DNA from 2 places in the Clostridium sp. JN-1 genome. Region 1 is predicted to be linked to the other one. Evidence: a T-box and tRNA genes for the amino acid it is inferred to sense, from the RefSeq annotation. Region 1 holds a T-box; the other holds one or more tRNA genes.
The links. A T-box is a leader RNA that pairs with one kind of tRNA and senses whether it is charged. The one in region 1 lies ahead of metG (methionine--tRNA ligase), so its partner is inferred to be a tRNA-Met.
Positions count from the first base shown of each region.

Region 2: it encodes a tRNA-Met, which carries the amino acid that the T-box ahead of metG (methionine--tRNA ligase) is inferred to sense. The anticodon was not compared.

Region 1 covers NZ_CP033465.1:94,951-98,206, reverse strand. Annotated here, with positions in the region: gene metG (methionine--tRNA ligase) at 1-1,409, opposite strand, end outside; T-box leader at 1,482-1,732, opposite strand; gene EBB51_RS00505 (uracil-DNA glycosylase) at 1,824-2,384, opposite strand; gene EBB51_RS00500 (spore maturation protein) at 2,424-2,942, opposite strand; gene EBB51_RS00495 (nucleoside recognition domain-containing protein) at 2,960-3,256, opposite strand, start outside.
Region 2 covers NZ_CP033465.1:2,679,717-2,682,972, reverse strand. Annotated here, with positions in the region: gene yabP (sporulation protein YabP) at 1-144, shown strand, start outside; gene yabQ (spore cortex biosynthesis protein YabQ) at 154-564, shown strand; gene EBB51_RS12890 (septum formation initiator family protein) at 643-915, shown strand; gene EBB51_RS12885 (S1 domain-containing RNA-binding protein) at 981-1,391, shown strand; tRNA gene EBB51_RS12880 (tRNA-Leu) at 1,522-1,610, shown strand; tRNA gene EBB51_RS12875 (tRNA-Met) at 1,621-1,696, shown strand; tRNA gene EBB51_RS12870 (tRNA-Met) at 1,713-1,789, shown strand; tRNA gene EBB51_RS12865 (tRNA-Leu) at 1,797-1,885, shown strand; tRNA gene EBB51_RS12860 (tRNA-Met) at 1,896-1,971, shown strand; gene spoIIE (stage II sporulation protein E) at 2,310-3,256, shown strand, end outside.

The DNA.
Region 1 (3,256 bases):
TTCTCACTTGTTTCAGGTAAAAATGGTGACAAACATACTGATATAAATCTTAATGACTCAACTAAATTGTAGATAACAGTTCCAAGTCTTTCTTTCTTACTCTCATCTTTAGCAAGAATCCATGGAGCAGTCTCATCTATATATTTATTTGATCTTCCTACTAGTTCCCAAATAAAGTCCAATGCTTCTGGAATTCTAAGTTTATCTATACTATCTTCTAACTTTTTAGGAGCGGCTAATGCACAATTTATAAGTTCGTCATCAATTTCTTCTTTTGCAGTTGGTGAAGGAATTACTCCTTTAAAATATTTTTCAGCCATAGCACATGTTCTTGATAATAAGTTCCCAAGATCATTTGCAAGATCTGAATTTATCTTATTTATGAATATTTCATTGTTAAATAATCCGTCTGATCCAAATGGAATCTCTCTTAAAAGATAGTATCTTACAGCATCTGTTCCAAATTCATTTACAAGTACAACAGGATCTACTACATTTCCCTTTGATTTTGACATTTTTCCGCCATTAACTAAAAGCCATCCATGACCAAAAACTTGTTTTGGCAGTGGAATTCCAAGTGCCATAAGCATAATAGGCCAATAAATTGTGTGGAACCTAAGTATATCCTTTCCTACAAGATGTACATCAGCTGGCCAGTATTTATTAAATGCTTCAGTGTTGTTACTTCCGTATCCTAAAGCTGTTATGTAATTTGAAAGAGCATCTATCCAAACATATATAACATGCTTTTCATCAAATGTTACAGGAATTCCCCAATCAAATGACGTTCTTGAAATACATAAATCTTGAAGACCCGGCTTTAAAAAGTTATTTATCATTTCATTTTTTCTTGATTCTGGTTGAATAAATTCAGGATGACTTTCTATATACTCTATTAGCTTTGGAGCATATTTTGACATTCTAAAGAAATATGCTTCTTCTTTTGTCTTTTCAACTGGTCTGCCGCAATCAGGACAATTTCCGTCTGCAAGTTGAGTTTCTGTCCAGAAAGATTCGCACGGTGTACAATACCATCCTTCGTAATATCCTTTATATATATCTCCTTGATCATATAACCTTTTAAATATATCTTGAACAGCTTTTATATGATAATCATCTGTAGTTCTTATAAACTTATCATAACTTATATTCATCATTTTCCAGAGATCTTTTATCCCTGCGACTATTTCGTCTACATACTCCTTTGGAGTAACTCCTTTGGCTTCTGCTAGCCTTTGAATCTTTTGTCCATGTTCATCTGTACCAGTTAAAAACATTACATCATAACCAGTTAGTCTTTTAAACCTTGCGAGTGCATCTGCTGCTACCGTAGTATATGTATTTCCTATATGAAGATTTGCAGATGGGTAATAAATAGGTGTTGTAATATAATAAGTTTTCTTCTCCATTACTTTCATTCCTTCCTAATTAAATTGAAATTGTACAAATATCAAAAATGCCTCCATATGAACATATGTTCATATAGAGGCATAATTATACACTTTACCACTCTAATTCATTTTTATTTCACAATAAAAATCTCACTAAGTAACTCAATTTTAAAATCTTTATTACTTTGCAGTATAACGGCTGCTTCCCGTGTCATCCTACTAAAACTTCAGATAACCTGCTCTGGAGCCATATTCGTAAACTTCAGTAATCATCGGTTTTCACCAACCCCGATTCTCTTATGGATACTTGAATTTACTACTCTTTCCTTCATAACACTTTATCAATATATTATTCCACAAATACATATATGTCAATATTATTTAATTAATTTATATTGCCTTTAAATAAAATAATCCCCAATATAATAAATTTTATTCTTTTATTTCATCATATTTTTGCTTTATACTTTTTAAGTCCTCCCAAAAAAGAGCCTTCTTACTTTGATCCCTAAGTATTGCAGATGGGTGAAAAGTTGCTGTTAAAAATATTCCTTTTTTCTCTACCCATTTTCCTCTATCTCTGGTTATTCTCCAATCACTGCCCAATATGTATTTTAAAGCTGTAGCACCTAAACAAACTATTATTTTGGGCCTTATGAGTGCAGTTTGATTTCTCAAATACGGAATACAAGCTTTAGCTTCTTCCTCATAAGGTGTCCTATTACCTTGAGGTCTGCACTTACATATGTTACATATGTAATAATCCTTTTCTCTTACTAAGTTTAAGGCAAGTAAACCCTTATTTAACAACTGTCCTGCCCTTCCAACAAAAGGGATTCCCGTTCTATCCTCATCTGCTCCTGGAGCTTCACCAACAAACATGAGTTTTGATCTTGGATTTCCATCTCCAAATACCATATTAGTTCTGCTGTTGCTTAAATCACATTTATTGCACTTTAAACATTCCTCATATAATTCTCTCCACTTCAACAATTTTTTTCACCTCTAAGCACAATTAATTCTATAAATATATTAAAACATAAATTTAGCCAAAGTAACAGCTGAAATAATAGAAATTAAATCTGCAAAAAATGCAGCCCATAATACATGCCTTATCTTTTTAACCCCAACAGCTCCAAAGTAAACTGTAATAGTGTAAAATATAGTTTCTGTCGATCCCATAATTATAGAAGAAATTAATCCTATCCTACTATCAGGTCCAAACTTATTTAATATTTCTGCAAATACTCCAAGTGCACCACTTCCAGACAGCGGTTTTATCATAATTAAAGGAACTACTTCCGGGGGAAGCCCTATAAACTTTACTAGAGGTTTTATCAAGTTTATAAAATAATTTAAAGCATTAGATTCTCTAAAAACCCCTATTGCAATAAACATTGCAAGAAGGTACGGAAAAATTTTTATGCATATTGTTATTCCATCTTTTGCACCATCTACAAAACATTCATATATCTTTACTTTTTTTATAACCCCATATACAATTACAAACATAACTATGATTGGAATTATAGATTTTGTGATATACCCCATATTTACCTCCCAATTCCTTAAAAATATCTCTGAAGTATCTTACAAATTATAACTCCAGAGACAGCTGATATACTGCTTGTAATTATAGTTGGTATTATGATTACAGCAGGATCTTGGGAACCGGATGCAGCTCTTATAGATATTATAGTAGTTGGTACAAGTTGTATGCATACGGCATTTATAACAAGAAATAGCACCATATCATTGCTAGCAGTACTGTCATGATTATTTAACCTGCTGAGTTCCTGCATTGCTTTTATTCCAAATGGAGTTGCTGCATTTGAAAGCCCCATCATATTAGCAGTCAAATTCAT
Region 2 (3,256 bases), 210 kb from region 1:
ATTAAAGGAAGTAACCTTAAAATGAATAAGTTAGATGTTCAAAATGGTGATGTTATAATAATAGGCATGATAAATTCCTGTATATATATGAGTAAAGAAGCTAAAAAGAGCAAAGAAAGCATAATATCGAAGCTATTCAAGTAAGGGATATAGATGATAATTTCTATAACTAAACAGTTTGAATGCTTTGTTTTTAGCATTACTGCAGGAATTATGACAGGGGTACTGTTTGATATATATAAGATAATAAGGGGCTATGGTATTATAAACAAATTTATATCATTTTTGGAGGACTTACTTTTTTGGATATTAGCGGCCATAATAGTTTTTATATTTTTAATTGTTACTGATTACATATACATAGGTGCTTATGTATATATGCTGATAGCTATTGGTATATGTATATATATTAAACTGTTTAGCGCAGCTTTTATAAAGGTTGGGACAAAATTAATAAAATTTACAGCTAAGGGTTTTAGAGTATTAATGAATATCATAATTTACCCTTTTTCACTACTAACTTATAATATTAAGATAAAAATTAAGAAAAATTATAAAAAATGACTTGAACAAAACATAAAAGCAAATTAGAATATAAGTATGATGTTTTGGTTGGCTATCTGAAAATTAATGGTGAGTGATATGAAAAAAAAATTTAAACCCAAAAAACTCTTGTATGCTTTTATATTTGCTTACATATGCTATATATTTGCAAGTCAGCAAGTTACTATGTACAAAATAAAAAAGCAAATTGCAGATAAACAATTACAAGAACAAAAAATAAAAGATGAAAATGAAAAATTACAGGATGAGGTTAAAATGTCTAAGACAGATGATTACGTTGAAAAATTAGCTAGAGAGAGATTAGGTCTTATTAAACAAGGAGAGACCCCTGTAATAAATGCAAAAAACTAACATAAGGTTACAAATTTAATTTCTATATATAATATTATTTTATTTTAAGGAGGAATCTTTTTAATATGACCTTAAAGGCAGGATCCATACTAGAAGGCGTAGTGGTTAATATCACAAATTTTGGAGCTTTTGTTGAAATTGAAGGGAAAACTGGTTTAGTCCATATATCCGAGGTTTCAGATGCTTATGTAAAAGACATAAGAGATTATTTGAAAGAAAAAGACAAAGTAAGGGTTAAGGTAATTTCAATTGATGAAAAGGGTAAGATAAGTTTATCAATAAAGCAGGCTTTGTCAGAAAAGAAAAGTTTAAGGCCAATTGAAATTGATTGGCAAAAAGAAAAGACTAAAAGCTATCAAGGAGATTTTGAAGATAGAATGTCTAAATTTCTAAAGGATAGCGAAGAGAGATTTCAAGACCTTAAAAAACATCAGGATTCAAGGGCAAGAGGATATAAAAAAACTTCTAATTACTAATTCAGTTAATTCGGAGGGTTAAACTTTAACCCTCTATAATATTGTTAAAAATATTTATAAAAAAAGTAGTTGACAATAGTATTTTCATGAATTATAATAATATATGTCGTCAGTTGATAACACATGAGTTGCTGGAGTGGCGGAACTGGCAGACGCACAGGACTTAAAATCCTGCGGGCTTTAAAACCCGTACCGGTTCGATTCCGGTCTTCAGCACCAATATTAATATCGCGGGATGGAGCAGTTGGTAGCTCGTCGGGCTCATAACCCGAAGGTCGCAGGTTCAAGTCCTGCTCCCGCAACCAAAAAAGAATATTATGCGGCGGAATAGCTCAGCTGGCTAGAGCATTCGGTTCATACCCGAAGTGTCGTAGGTTCAAGTCCTATTTCCGCTACCAATATTGTGCTGGAGTGGCGGAACTGGCAGACGCACAGGACTTAAAATCCTGCGGGCTTTAAAACCCGTACCGGTTCGATTCCGGTCCTCAGCACCAATATTAATATCGCGGGATGGAGCAGTTGGTAGCTCGTCGGGCTCATAACCCGAAGGTCGCAGGTTCAAGTCCTGCTCCCGCAACCAAAAAAAGAATATTATGCGGCTAAATAGTTTAGTTGGCTGGAACATTCGGTTCATACCCGAAGTGCTGCAGGTTAAAATTCTATTTACGCTGTTAAGTAAGGTCTATAGTTAATCACTATAGACCTTTTTAGTATTATAAAAAACACAAATATGATATTCCTTGTGTAATTAATCTCATAAAAAACAAATTTCTGCTTGTATGTATCTAAACTAGACAATTATAAAAAACATAGAATTATATGTCCTAAAAAAAATAGGGTGAATTTCATGTTATGACATTTATTTCCAGAAAGCTTTGCTATAATAGAGGTAATAATTTTATAGGTAGGTGTTTAGCCATGCAATATGGAGTAGAGATTTTTCCATACCAAAGAAAAAAGAAAGCAAAAGAAAAACAAAAACAAAAGCTTATTAAGTTTCCACTTGTAAAAACGTCAATAGTATTTCTATCAGCACTTTTAGCAAGCAGAGTAGTTATGGTAAACCTCATGGCACCGTTTGGGTTAGCTTTTTTAATAGCAATTATAATATCAGAAGATAAAAAAGTATCATTATCAGCTGGAATTGGTACATTATTAGGATACATATCTACAATTAATAATGTAAAGGATTTACCTATGTATTTAATATCTGTACTTATACTTATGAGCTTTAAATATATATTAAATAATATGCATCAAAGGACTAAATTATTAATATTATTTTCCAGTATATTTGTAGAGTTCGTACTCTATAAAGTGTTTGTAGATAGAATAATATTAAGTATGTCACTTTTAACTTCATTTTTTGAAATTTGTTGTGTATTTCCAATATGTTTTATTATCAATTATTCTATAGGGTGTTTTAAACAACTTAGGACAAGACATTTATATACAAGTGAAGAGATAATAAGCATGTCCGTAGTTATGTCTTTAATTGTTGCAGGTACATGGGGAGTTGTTATAAAAGGTATTGCTGTAAGAAATGTTGTAGCATTAACTTTTGTACTTATACTCGGATATGTAAAAGGAAGTTCAGCTGGATCAGCAGTAGGTGTTGCAATGGGTACCATAATAGGCGTAACGTCAAGTAACATGATAATTTACGTTGGAGTGTATGGATTAGGTGGGCTTATTTCAGGTGTTTTTAGAGAAACTGGAAAATGGATGAGCGGTATTTCATATTTGGTCGCATTCTCCGTACTTAAGATGTATTCAAATATAGCAGTTGAATTTAAAATAATTGAAGTTGTCATAAGCTGCTGTATCTTTTTAGCTATACCTATGAGTGTTTTGAAGAAGATAGA